DNA from 3 places in the Tumebacillus amylolyticus genome. Region 3 is predicted to be linked to each of the others. Evidence: a T-box and tRNA genes for the amino acid it is inferred to sense, from the RefSeq annotation. Region 3 holds a T-box; the other regions hold tRNA genes.
What was found. The T-box of region 3 lies ahead of argS (arginine--tRNA ligase). A T-box ahead of a tRNA ligase gene usually reads a tRNA of that ligase, here a tRNA-Arg.
Positions count from the first base shown of each region.

Region 1 (4,158 bases), on a different contig from region 3:
GGGACCGGGAGTATGGGAAGCATGTTGATCCGCGCGTTTGTCCAATCCACGCTTTCCTCTGAGATCCAGGTGGTCGCCTGCAATCGCAGCCCGGAAAAACTGGAGCAACTCCAGACGCGGTATCCGCAGGTGCAAGTCTGCGAAACTGCTGAAGAGACCGTGTCGGCGTCGGATGTCGTGTTTCTCTGTGTAAAACCGGGCGATGCACCCGGTGTCATAAACCAAGTTTCGCCATTTATTCGCGAGGACCACTATTTCGTTTCGATCAACTCGCATGTTTTGTTGGAGGAGATGGAGGCGCTCCTCCCCTGTCGTGTCGCGAAGGTCATACCCTCGATTACGCAAGTGGCGCTGGCGGGCGTGACGCTGGTGATGCACGGGAATCGGACGACGATTGAAGATCGGCATGAGGTGGAGTCGTTGCTTGAGGCGATTTCCAAACCCATCGTCGTGGAGGAAGCGGACCTGCGTGTTTGTTCCGACCTGAGTTCTTGCGGGCCGGCGTTTTTGGCGGTGCTTTTGCAGGAGTTTGCGATGGCGGCGGTGCGTCAGGGCGGGATTCCGCGCGATTTGGCAGATGCGTTGGTGAAGGATATGACGCTGGGCCTTGGCAAGTTGCTGACGGAGGAAGGGTTTGAGTTTAGCGACGTCATTCGGCGGGTTTCGGTGCCGGGCGGGATTACGGCGGAGGGGATCAAAGTTCTGCAGCCGTCGATGTCGGGAATTTTTGATCAATTGCTGGTGACCACGAGATCGAAAGCGCACGGGCATAAGGCCGCGCCGTGCAAGGTAGAGTTGACGGAGTATGAGGACTAATACTTAGATGAAAAAAGAGCTGTGCCCTGAGTGGGCCAGCTCTATTTTTTGTAATCGGGGTTAGTTTTTGTGGCGGTTGTTGTAGGCCCAGTGATTTGTGGGGCCGTGGCCGGCGCCGAGGCCGAGGGTGTCCCGAATGGCGCAGGTGATGAATTCCTTGGCGGTGGCGACCGCTTCTCGGATCGGCGTGCCCTTGGCCAGTTCGGCGGTGATCGCAGCAGAGAACGTACAGCCCGTGCCGTGCGTGTGTTTCGTTTCATGTCTTGGCGAGACGTATTGCTCAAAGGTCTGACCATCGAACAGGATGTCGAGAGCATCGCCTTCGAGATGTCCGCCTTTGACGACGACGTACTTCGCGCCGAAGTCGTGGATGCGGCGGGCGGCTTCCTTCATGTCTTCCACCGTTTTGATTTCACGATTGATGAGAACTTCGGCCTCCGGAAGGTTCGGCGTGATGACGGTCGCGAGCGGAATCAGGTGGTCGATCAGCGCTTGTTGCGAGCTGTCTTCGAGGAGTTTCGCCCCGCCCTTGGCGACCATGACCGGGTCGACGACGAGGTTCGGGATGTTGTGTTGCTTGATCTTGCGAGCGACGGTTTCGATGATCGGCACTTGAGAAAGCATGCCTGTTTTCACAGCGTCTACCCCGAGGTCGGTGGCGACGGCGTCGATTTGCAGTTCGATGGCTTCGAGCGGCAAGTTGAAAATGCCGTGAACGCCCAACGTATTCTGCGCGGTAATCGCCGTGAGAGCGCTCATACCGTAGACGTTGAGGACGGTGAACGTCTTGAGGTCTGCCTGAATCCCCGCTCCCCCGCCGGAGTCGCTGCCTGCTATGGTTAACGCGCGCGCAACGCGAGATCGCGCCTGTTGTACGTCTGACATCTCTGGTTCCCCCTCTGGTGGAAATGCTATGGTTATTGTATCAGAATGTGGGGAGTTGCAAAACGTCTGATGATCGTGTAATATATCAAGTGTTCCTCAGACGGGAAACACAAGTGGAACCCACGCATGTGCCCATAGTGTATCGGATATCACGGTGGCCTCCGAAGCTGCAGAGACAGGTTCGACTCCTGTTGGGCACGCCAAATGAGTTTGAGAAAAAGAGACTCCTTCCTCGCGAAGGGGTCTCTTTTTTTGCTATCAAAAAAGCAGATGAAAAAACCCGTGTAGAGATGGCACGGGTTTTTTCCAATCTGCCTTACTTCTTCCCTTGAATAAACGTCTCTTTCAAGTCATACTCCCCGCCGTAGGTGCGGGTTTGGAAGTTTTTCACGTAGGGTTTGGTGAGTACGGCTTGCCCTCGGAAGAACAGCGGGCCGACGGGCATTTCTTGCATGAGGACGGTCTCGGCTTTGGCGAGGAGGTCCATGCGTTTGTGCGAGTCGGATTCGGTGTGGGCTTGGCTCATCAGGTTGTCGAAGTCGGTGCTCTTCCACTCCGACGACTTGAAGCTGCTGCCCGACCAGTAGTTGTCGAGGAACGTCGCCGGGTCGTTGTAGTCCGCCCCGAAGCGGGAGATCGCGACGTCATAATCGTGCTGCCCCATGCGTTGCAGACGCAGTTTGAACGGAACCGGGTCGATCTCCGCGTTGAGGCCGAGGTTTTGCTTCCATTGCGCTTGGAGGAACTCTGCTCCCTTTTGCCCGACATCGCCTGCGTCGACGAGAATTTTGATCGTCGGCATTGAAGTGATGCCTTCCTCCTTCATGCCGTCCGCCAAGAGTTGCTTCGCTTTGGCGAGGTTGTCTTTGCGCTTGATCAGGTCGCCCGCCGTTTGGCGGTAGTCCCCGCCGTCGGCGTTCTGGATGCCGGACGGAACGAGTCCCGTTGCGCCCTTGGAGCCGTCGTTGTACACGAGGTTGGCGTACATCTCGCCATCGACTGCGAACGTCAGCGCTTGGCGAACTTTCGCGCTTTGCAGGAATTTGCGGTCATAGTTGAAGCTCAAGTACCCCGACGTCAACTGCGGCACCGTGGAGAAGTCCGGGTTGTTTTTGTACGTATCGACAAACGATCCCGACAGCGCCGGCGTGCGGTCGAGTTGGCCGGATTCGTAGAGGTTGGAAGCGGTGCCCGTGTCCTTCACGACTTGGAAGTGGACTTTGTTCAGCTTGACTTTGCCTTTGTCCCAGTAGGAGTCGTTTTTCTCCAACTCCACCGATTGCTCATGGTTCCACGCCGTCATCTTGAACGGCCCGTTGAACAGCAATTTGTCCGCATCGCCTGCGTACTTGTCGCCTTGTGCCTCGACGAACTTCTGCTCTTGCGGGAAGAACAGCGGGAACGCCATCAGCTCGGCAAAGAACGGAACCGGCTGGTTGAGGGTGACTTGCAGGGTTTTGTCATCCAGCGCTTTGACTCCGACTTCCTCGCCCTTGCCGCCCTTGCTTTGGTTGTATTCCTCCGCGCCTTTGATCCAGTTGTTCATCAGGAACGCGTACTCGCTCTTGGTCTCCGGGTTCAGCGTGCGCTTCCAGGAATACTCGAAGTCTTTCGCCGTCACCGGGTCGCCGTTCGACCACTTCGTGTCGCGCAGATGGAACGTGTAGGTCTTGCCGTCTTGGGAGACGTCCCATTTCTCGGCAATCGCCCCTTGGGCTTTGTTGTTCGCATCGAGACGGGTCAGACCTTCGTTGACGTTCGACAGGACGGTGAATGCAATGCTGTCAATCGCTTTCGAGATGTCCAACGTCGGGATCTCGTCGTTCAACGGCAGAGAAATCTCTTGCGTCGCATCGAGAGCCGCAGACGTTGCTTGGGAAGCATCGGTCTTGGAATCACTGCTGCAACCGACCAGAGCGGTGCTTGCTAAAAAAGTTGCCGTGAGGGCAACGGTGAAGTTGCGTTTGTTTTGTTTCATCAGGTAGGACCTCCAACTATCATTTCCGATAAAATTTATAGGAATGGCATGAGTATACCCCTCGTGTAAAAACCCGTCAATTAAAAAGAAAACTTAAAAAAAAGCGAAAATGCCCCCTATTGAGGCAGTTTCGCTTTTTCATGAAGAACGCCGTCCCAAGGGATCTTGAATTCGGGCTGTCCCACGTAGCCTGCGGCAATCGCGTATTTGTCAAAGACGATGACCACTTCGCCGTCTTGCACGTAGAAGCCTTGGGTGTCTGAGATTCCGTGCCACTGGTCTTTGAAGTACGGAATGCCTTGGGCGATCCGCTCGTCGATTTGCTTGCCGATCTCTCGGTTCAACTTCTCTCGATACCCCGGCCCGAACAGTTCCTGCAAGGTGATCACATGAGCCGTTTCACCGTTGTAGATGTTGTAAAAGTCCAAGTCCGGCTTGCTCGTCCCTCCCATTTGCGCGTCCGTGATAACTTCCATCGA
Region 1 is NZ_JAEQNB010000002.1:468,876-473,033, forward strand. Features, by position in the region: gene comER (late competence protein ComER) at 1-816, shown strand, start outside; gene thiD (bifunctional hydroxymethylpyrimidine kinase/phosphomethylpyrimidine kinase) at 877-1,701, opposite strand; tRNA gene JJB07_RS09270 (tRNA-Arg) at 1,830-1,904, shown strand; gene JJB07_RS09275 (peptide ABC transporter substrate-binding protein) at 2,018-3,679, opposite strand; gene JJB07_RS09280 (DUF3298 and DUF4163 domain-containing protein) at 3,796-4,158, opposite strand, start outside.
Region 1: it encodes a tRNA-Arg, which carries the amino acid that the T-box ahead of argS (arginine--tRNA ligase) is inferred to sense. The anticodon was not compared.

Region 2 (4,158 bases), on a different contig from region 3:
CGTTGCCAAGGGGTGTCTGCAAGCGCAGGGTCGAGAGTGCAATGGCACGGGATGCGACTTTGTCGACCACGGTGCCCGGCAGGTTCAAATGAAGCAAGCCTTGGTTGGATTGGAGCTTCACCAACAAATTGTACGCAGTCGGCTTGCGGCTGAGGTCGTTTACGATATCTGAGCCGGTCATGTCGTACGTCGTCGTGGGGACATTGCCCATGGTCGAAACGGTCGAGAACAGTTTCTCCGGTTTGACGAAATAAACGTCGCCCGCCAGGTAGTAAATCTGTCTCGTCGAAGGTGCAGAGTCGGGTGAAGTGTTCGAGCCGTTGCCAAGGGCAGAAACTCGAATGTAGTACGTGCCGTCCGAGAGAATCACTTTGCTCAAATCAAAGGTTTGCGAATCTTTGGGTGCTTGTGCGAAACCGACGATTTGATCGTTGTCTGCGTTGTAGACGGTGATGCGGTAGCCGTTGTTGTTCGGGACGTGCGACCAAGACGCCACTCGGTCATCAGACAGCGAGGGTGTTGCCGGTGTGGACAGTTGAACCATAGAGAGCGTCAACGGTACGGACGAACCCGATTCGGTGGAGTTCATCATCTGGCTACCATCGCCAAGCGACATCACTTTCACGTAATATTGGGCGGTCCCCGGAATCAGCGAGGTCACATCAAACGCCGTGGTGTCTTTGGGCAAAACACGGGAGCCGACCAGCGTATTGCTCGGGTAGTGATAGACATTCAATTGGTAGCCGTTGTTCAAGACATTGCTCCACTGCACCACGCCGTTTGGCAACAATGTGGGCGGATTGGGCGGAGAAAGTGTGACTTGGGTCGAGATGCTCAACTGGTTCGACGGAGAAGACGCTGTCGAGTCTGACGTGGTCACTCCGTTGCCGCGCGTGACGATTTTTACATAATAAGTCGTGCGCAACGAGAGCAGAGAGGTCAGCGAATACGAGCTCGAGTTGAGGGTGGACGTCAGAGTTTTGAGCAAGGTATTGTTCGACGCATCGTACAAATAGATGGTATAGCCGTTGTTATTGTTCACCGGCATCCAAAGCACAGTGCCGTCCGGGTTCAGTTGGACGTTGGTCGGGGGAGTCAGCTGGGTGGCGGCGGCGTAGGCCGGTACGGGCACAGCCAGCGGGACGACGGTGCTGCCAAGCAGAACCGATGCAGTTACGAGAGCGAGAAAAGTAGGTCTGTTCATGGGTAGCAATTCCTCCAAATCCTTTTTGACCCACTTCGACAAGACTAGACAGAAATCCTCTGCGCGAGATGTTATAATGAGGGGACTGAGGTTTGATCTGGAAACAGGAGGTCGTTCACCCATGCAAGAAGCCATTCATTTGTCGTTCAACGGCATGACATTGCGCGGGATGGAACATGTCCCCCCACACGCACCGGGTGAGAAACTTCCCGCTGTGATCTTGTTCCACGGCTTCACCAGCAACAAATTGGAGCAACACCGTTTGTTCTGGAAGCTTTCCCGCGAACTCGAAGAAGCGGGAGTGGCGGCGTTTCGGTACGATTTTCTCGGCAGTGGAGAAAGCGACGGCCATTTCGAAGACATGACCGTCAGCGGCGAAATTGCTGAAGCGCATGCGATTCTGGACTCGGTTCGCCAAGACCTGCGCATCGACCCGACGCGGATCGTCCTGCTTGGCATGAGCATGGGCGGGCTCGTGGCTTCCGTCGTCGCAGGGGACCGTCCGCAAGACCTGCGCGACTTGGTTCTGCTCTGCCCGGCGGGCAACATGTACGACATCGTCAAGCCGGTCGTTGACATGCACCTCGCCAATCCGGAGCTCAAAGTTCTCGATTACGGCGGCAATTTGATCGGCCGCGCGTTTGGCGAAGACGTCCGCGTCATGAACGTCTATGATCGCGCCAAGAACTACACGGGCGAAGTTCTGCTCGTCCACGGCACACGAGATTCAACCGTCCCGTTCACCGTTTCCCAGCGGTACATCGAGACGTGCTACGGAGATCGTGCCGAACTTCATCCTATCGAAGGCGCGGACCACACCTACAACAAGCACGAGTGGGAGCGCGAAGTACTCGACACGGTCGTGGCTCGGGTGAAGAAAATCAAGCAAGCCTGAAGTTGAGGGCTTGCTTTTTTCTTACCTGATTGTTATACTAATTCTCGTTGCTTGTGCCCTTAGCTCAGCCGGATAGAGCGTTTGACTACGAATCAAAAGGCCGGGAGTTCGAATCTCTCAGGGCACGCCATATGAGTTTAGTATGAAGAGCTGTCTCTCTCCGGAGAGGCGGCTCTTTTTTGTAACAGATGACCGGGGATAGAAAAAGCGGCGGTGTGGAACGCTTTGCGCAAGAGGTGATCCCACTCATGCGACTGAAAAGCGGTTTCTTGGCGGGGCTCTTGACGCTGGCAACTCTCGCGTCGTTCCCTACATTGAGTGACACGTATCTCGTGGTCGACAAGTCGGAAAATTCCTTGACGTACTACACGCACAATGTCAAAGTGAAGACTTTCTCCGTTGCGACGGGTCGGACGAATGAAGATACGCCCAATGGCGTGTTTCCTGTGGTGATGTTGGTGAAAAATCCTTGGTATCTCAAAAAAAACATCCCGGGCGGTACTCCGGAGAATCCGCTTGGCGTTCGCTGGATCGGGTTGGAAGTTCCGGGAACGGACGGGTCGATCTACGGCATCCACGGCACCAACCAACCGGATTCCATCGGCAAGCACGCTTCAAGCGGTTGTGTGCGGATGAAAAATGAGGACGTCACATGGCTGTATGAGCATGTTCACGTCGGGACGGTCGTGGAGATTGTGGACTGAGTGCTCCGGATGTGGCGGAGCACTTTTTTTCTCGGGGGTAATTGTTCCAGATTTGTAACACGTTCAACATCAAAATTGTGTTATAATCGCTACAGTTTTTCTATGAAACTTGTGAATCAGCCTACGAGGAAAGAGATGATAGAATGGATAGCCGTAAGGACCGCCACAACCGGGTCAAGAAACCCCCGGTAGGCCCCACGGGACCCGGCGTGAAAAAGCTGCGGTTCTGGAAGACCAAGAAATTTAAGTGGATCATGATCTCCCTACTGGCCGTTCTGTTGGTCATCGTCGGCTTCTACGCATATGCGATCGGGCACTTCATGACGAAGATCCAAGAGCCCAAGGACAAAAACCAAACCCCTGTGCAAGCGGAGCAGTGGACGGGGACGGAGCCTGTCAACATCGTTCTGATGGGGGTGGACAACCGAAACAACGATCCCAATCCGCGCGCAGACTCGATTCTCGTGATCTCGGTTGACCCGCAGACCAAGAAAGCCAAGGTCATGTCGGTCATGCGCGATACGTGGTACAACATCCCGGGTCATGACTTTGAGAAGATCAACGCCGCCAACGCGATCGGCGGACCGGACTTGCAGTTGAAAACGCTGCGGGACTTCCTGCAGATTCCGTTGCACTATTACGTGAAAACCGACTTCCAAGGCTTCATGAAAATCGTCGACGCTCTCGGCGGCGTGGACATCGATGTCGAGAAAGACCTGAATTACAACGACGACGGCATTTACGACATTCATTTGAAAAAAGGGTACCAGCATCTCGACGGCAACCATGCGTTGCAGTATGTGCGTTTCCGCTACGACGAGTTGGGCGACTACAACCGCACGATGCGTCAGCGCAAGTTCCTGCAAGCGGTCGCAGATCAAATGATCTCGACTTCGGGGATTGTGAAGCTGCCGTCGGTGCTTTCTGCGGTTGAACCGTACATCGAGACCAACATGACCACGTCCGACATGTTGAAACTCGGTCAGTTGATGCTGAAAGTCGACAAATCGGACATCCAGCAGATGCAGGTACCGCCCCGCGAAACGTCCAAGGACGGATGGGCAGGCGGCGGGCAGGCTGTCATCTTGCCGGATGTGTACGAAACGCAGAAGAAAGTCTACGAATTCCTCGGCCTCGACGATTCGAAGTTGAAGCAAAACACAACGTCTCAACCGAAGGAATACTACGATCCGACTCCTGTTGTGCCGAACAACCCCAATGTCGAGCCGGATACGCCGGACCCGACGCCACCTCCGAATACGGGAACCAAGACCCCGGACACCGGAACGGGCAAAACGCCTGATACGGGAACCGGAGGCAAGACTCCGGGCACCGGTACGGGCGGTGGTACAACG
Region 2 is NZ_JAEQNB010000005.1:209,487-213,644, reverse strand. Features, by position in the region: gene JJB07_RS16425 (S-layer homology domain-containing protein) at 1-1,204, opposite strand, end outside; gene JJB07_RS16420 (alpha/beta hydrolase) at 1,326-2,099, shown strand; tRNA gene JJB07_RS16415 (tRNA-Arg) at 2,153-2,229, shown strand; gene JJB07_RS16410 (L,D-transpeptidase) at 2,348-2,803, shown strand; gene JJB07_RS16405 (LCP family protein) at 2,947-4,158, shown strand, end outside.
Region 2: it encodes a tRNA-Arg, which carries the amino acid that the T-box ahead of argS (arginine--tRNA ligase) is inferred to sense. The anticodon was not compared.

Region 3 (4,158 bases):
CATCGGCGTCGGCATCGGCGGCGACCGCACCTCGGGCTATACGCTGGCGAAGGAACAATTGTTCCGCCGCGTGGACGATGTGAACCCGATTGCAGACCTCGCGAAGCTCGAAGAGTACATCATGGAAACCGCGAACCATCTGGGCGTCGGCACCATGGGCTTCGGCGGCAAAGTCTCCCTGCTCGGTTGCAAAATCGGCGTGATGAACCGTCTGCCGGCTTCGTTCTACGTGTCGGTTGCCTACAACTGCTGGGCATACCGTCGTCTGGGCGTCGTGCTCGATGCACAGACCGGTGCGATCAACGAATGGCAGTACAAAGAAGAAGTCGACGCCATCGACACCACGAAGCGTCAAGTCGAAGGCGATGCAGGCACGCGCACGGTGGTTCTGCAAGCTCCGATCACCGAAGAACAAATTCGCGATCTCAAAGTCGGCGACGTTGTCATCTTGAACGGCGAGATGCACACGGGCCGAGACGCGTTCCACAAATACATGATCGAGCCGGAACACACGACTCCGGTCGACTTGAACGGCGGCGTCATCTACCACTGCGGTCCGGTGATGTTGCAAGACGAAACGGGCGAATGGCACGTCAAAGCGGCGGGCCCGACCACTTCGTCCCGCGAGGAACCGTACCAAGCGGACATCATCAAGAAGTTCGGCCTGCGCGCGATCATCGGCAAGGGCGGCATGGGTCCGAAGACGTTGAAAGGCCTGCAAGAGCACGGCGCGGTCTACCTCAACGCCATCGGCGGCGCGGCGCAATACTACGCGCGTTGCGTCAAGAAAGTCAAAGGCGTCGACCTGATGGAATTCGGCGTCCCGGAAGCGATGTGGCACCTCGAAGTCGAAGGCTTCGCAGCGATCGTCACCATGGACTCCCACGGCAACTCCCTGCACGCAGAAGTCGAGCAAGAGTCCCTCAACAAACTCTCCGACTTCGCAGCGAAAGTCTTTTAAGCAAAAAGAGCCCCTGTCCACTTCAAGTGGGCAGGGGCTTTTTTTCATCGTCGCTCACTCCGGAAACTTTTTGAGTGCCTGTACGTACATACTAGTAGATACGCCATGTCAAGGGAGGGAGTTTCCATGAACAACAAGCCCACATTTTTTCAAAACGTCGCCGGGATGTTCAAGGACAAGCAGACGGCGTTTCGCGACAAGTTGCTGATCGTCGGCGGGATTCTCTACATTCTCTCCCCGGTTGACTTGATTCCCGACTTCATCGTCCTGCTCGGCTACACCGACGACCTCGCCGTCGCCATCGGGACGTACCGCCTGTTCCGCCGCGTCTACAACGACTTCGTCCGTCGCTCGCAGATCGTCTCCGAACAGCATTTCAATCCCATAGACAAGCCCAATCATCGGTAAAAGTTGCATCCCGCAATCCCTCTGGATATAATAGGTCAAGAACGTCTGCGATGAGGAAAGTATCCAGCCTGCGTTGACACACAGCGAGCCGGGGATGGTGGGAGCCCGGTCAGGAGCAAGCATGGAGAAGCGCACCTCGGAGATGCCCCCCGAACAGGCGGGGCCGGGTCTGCCCGTTACAGCGCAAAGCGGCTCCTTTTTTTCTAGGTAGAATCAGGAGCAACAAGAGTGGTACCGCGGGAGCAACAGCTCTCGTCTCTTATCTTTTTAAGAGACGGGAGCTTTTTTTATTTCATACAAAAAGGTGAGTGTTCACACATGTCCTACAAACATCAAATCGCGGGCGTCATCGCCCACGCGGCCAACATGGAGGAGTCTGAAGCCCTCCGCCTCCTGGAAACTCCGAAAGACCCCAAGATGGGCGACATCGCATTCCCGTGCTTCCAACTGGCGAAGACCCTGCGCAAAGCGCCGCCGATGATCGCCGCTGAACTCAAAGAAAACATCCAACCGGCTCTCCAAGAAGCGGGCGTTCCCGTCGGCAACATCGAAGTCGTCGGCGCCTACATCAACTTCTACCTCGACCAACAAGCGGTCACCTCCGACGTCATTTCGAACGTCCTAACCGCAGGCGACGCCTACGGCGCGACCAACATCGGCCACGGCGGAAACGTCACCATCGACCTCTCGTCGCCGAACATCGCCAAGCCGTTCTCCATGGGCCACCTGCGTTCCACCGTCATTGGCAACGCGCTGGCGAACATCCTCGAGAAACTCGGCTACAACCCGGTGCGCATCAACCACCTCGGCGACTGGGGCACCCAGTTCGGCAAACTGATCGTCGCGTACAAAAAGTGGGGCTCCGAAGACGCCGTCCGCCAAGCGCCGATCCCGGAACTGCTCCGCCTCTACGTGAAATTCCACGACGAAGCGGCCAATGACAAAACCCTCGAAGATCAAGGCCGCGAATGGTTCAAAAAGCTCGAAGACGGCGACGCGGAAGCCACCGCTCTCTGGCAATGGTTCCGTGACGAGTCGCTCAAGGAATTCAACAAAACCTACGAACTCATGGGCATCAAATTCGACTCCCTGCACGGCGAAGCGTTCTACAACGACAAAATGGACCGCGTCGTCAACCTGCTCGAAGAAAAAGGTCTGCTCGTCGAGGACGAAGGCGCTCTCGTCGTCAAACTGGACGAATACGACATGCCGCCCTGCCTGATCAAAAAATCGGACGGCGCGACCCTCTACGCAACCCGCGACCTCGCAGCCGCGCTCTACCGCCATGAAAACTTCGACTTCGCCAAAGCGCTCTACGTCGTCGGCGGCGAACAACGCCTGCACTTCAAGCAAGTCTTTAAAGTGCTGGAAAAAATGGGCTACGACTTTGCGCAGGAGATGCACCACATCCCGTTTGGCATGATGCTCAAAGACGGCAAAAAAATGTCCACCCGCAAAGGCAAAGTCGTCCTGCTCGACGAGGTCCTGCAACAAGCGATCGACGATGTCCGCAACGTGATCGCCGAGAAAAACCCGAACCTCGAAAACCAAGACGAAGTCGCCAAAGCGGTCGGGGTCGGCGCCGTGATCTTCCACGACCTGAAAAACTTCCGCCTCAACGACATCAACTTCTCGCTCGAAGACATGCTGACGTTCGAAGGCGAAACCGGCCCGTACGTTCAATACACCCACGCACGCGCCTGCTCCATCCTGCGCAAAGCGGGCTACGAACTCACCGCTGAAAAAGTCGAGCTGCCGTCCGGCGCGCTTGAAGGTGCAGAATCGTGGGCGGTCGTCACGATGCTCCTGAACTTCCCGAACGTCGTCCAACGTGCGGGCGCCGACTTCGACCCGTCGGTGATCGGCAAGTACGTCATCGACCTCGCGCAGGCGTTCAACAAATTCTACGCGCACGTCCGCGTCATCGACGAAGACCAAGCAGTCACCACCGCGCGTCTGCACCTCGTCGCGGCGACCGTTCAAGTTCTGCGCACGTCGCTCCACCTGCTCGGCCTCCAAGCCCCGCAGGCGATGTAAGCGAGTATGCTCACCCGGTTCGGCTTCACCGATTACGAGAACAAAGTCTACGAGACTCTGCACCACGTCGGCAAACCGATGACCGGCTACGCGCTGGCGAAGGACTCCGGCGTACCGCGCGGCAAGATCTACGAAGTCCTGCACCGCCTCGTGGACAAAGGGATCATCCTCGAATCGATGACCGGCAACAAAAGCGAGTACCAAGCGGTAGACATCGAGATCGTCATCAAAGCCCTCACCCAGAATTTCTACCAAAACGTCGAGAAGTTGCGAGACGCCTACCGCGAAGATCGTCCCGAAATCGACGACCGCGTCTGGATGCTGAAGCAAGACTCCTCGATGCTGCTCACGATGGAGGAATGGATCAAAAAAGCCACCTCCTCCATCCGGCTCTCGCTCTGGGCGGACGAATTCGAAACCATGCGCCCACTGCTTGAACAAAAACAAGCCGACGGCATCCAAGTCGAAGCGCTGTCGCTCGGCTCCGTTTCTTCCGCACTCCAACACTTGACGACATTCCCCGTTCCGCAATGGGAACATCATTCCTTGGAGCGTTGGCGGTTGTTGATCGTGGACGAAGCGCGGATTCTGCTCGCGATCTTCCACGGGGGCGAGATGAAGGGCGTGATGACGTCGTCGCCGCAGTTCGTGCAGTTTTTCCTCGACTTTTTCTACCATGACGTGGTGTTGACGGAGATCACCAACCGCTATTACGACGACGTGTTGGTGGAGGACGAACACATTCGCAAGTT
Region 3 is NZ_JAEQNB010000001.1:1,054,044-1,058,201, forward strand. Features, by position in the region: gene JJB07_RS04800 (fumarate hydratase) at 1-961, shown strand, start outside; gene JJB07_RS04805 (YkvA family protein) at 1,088-1,369, shown strand; T-box leader at 1,408-1,632, shown strand; gene argS (arginine--tRNA ligase) at 1,688-3,406, shown strand; gene JJB07_RS04815 (TrmB family transcriptional regulator) at 3,413-4,158, shown strand, end outside.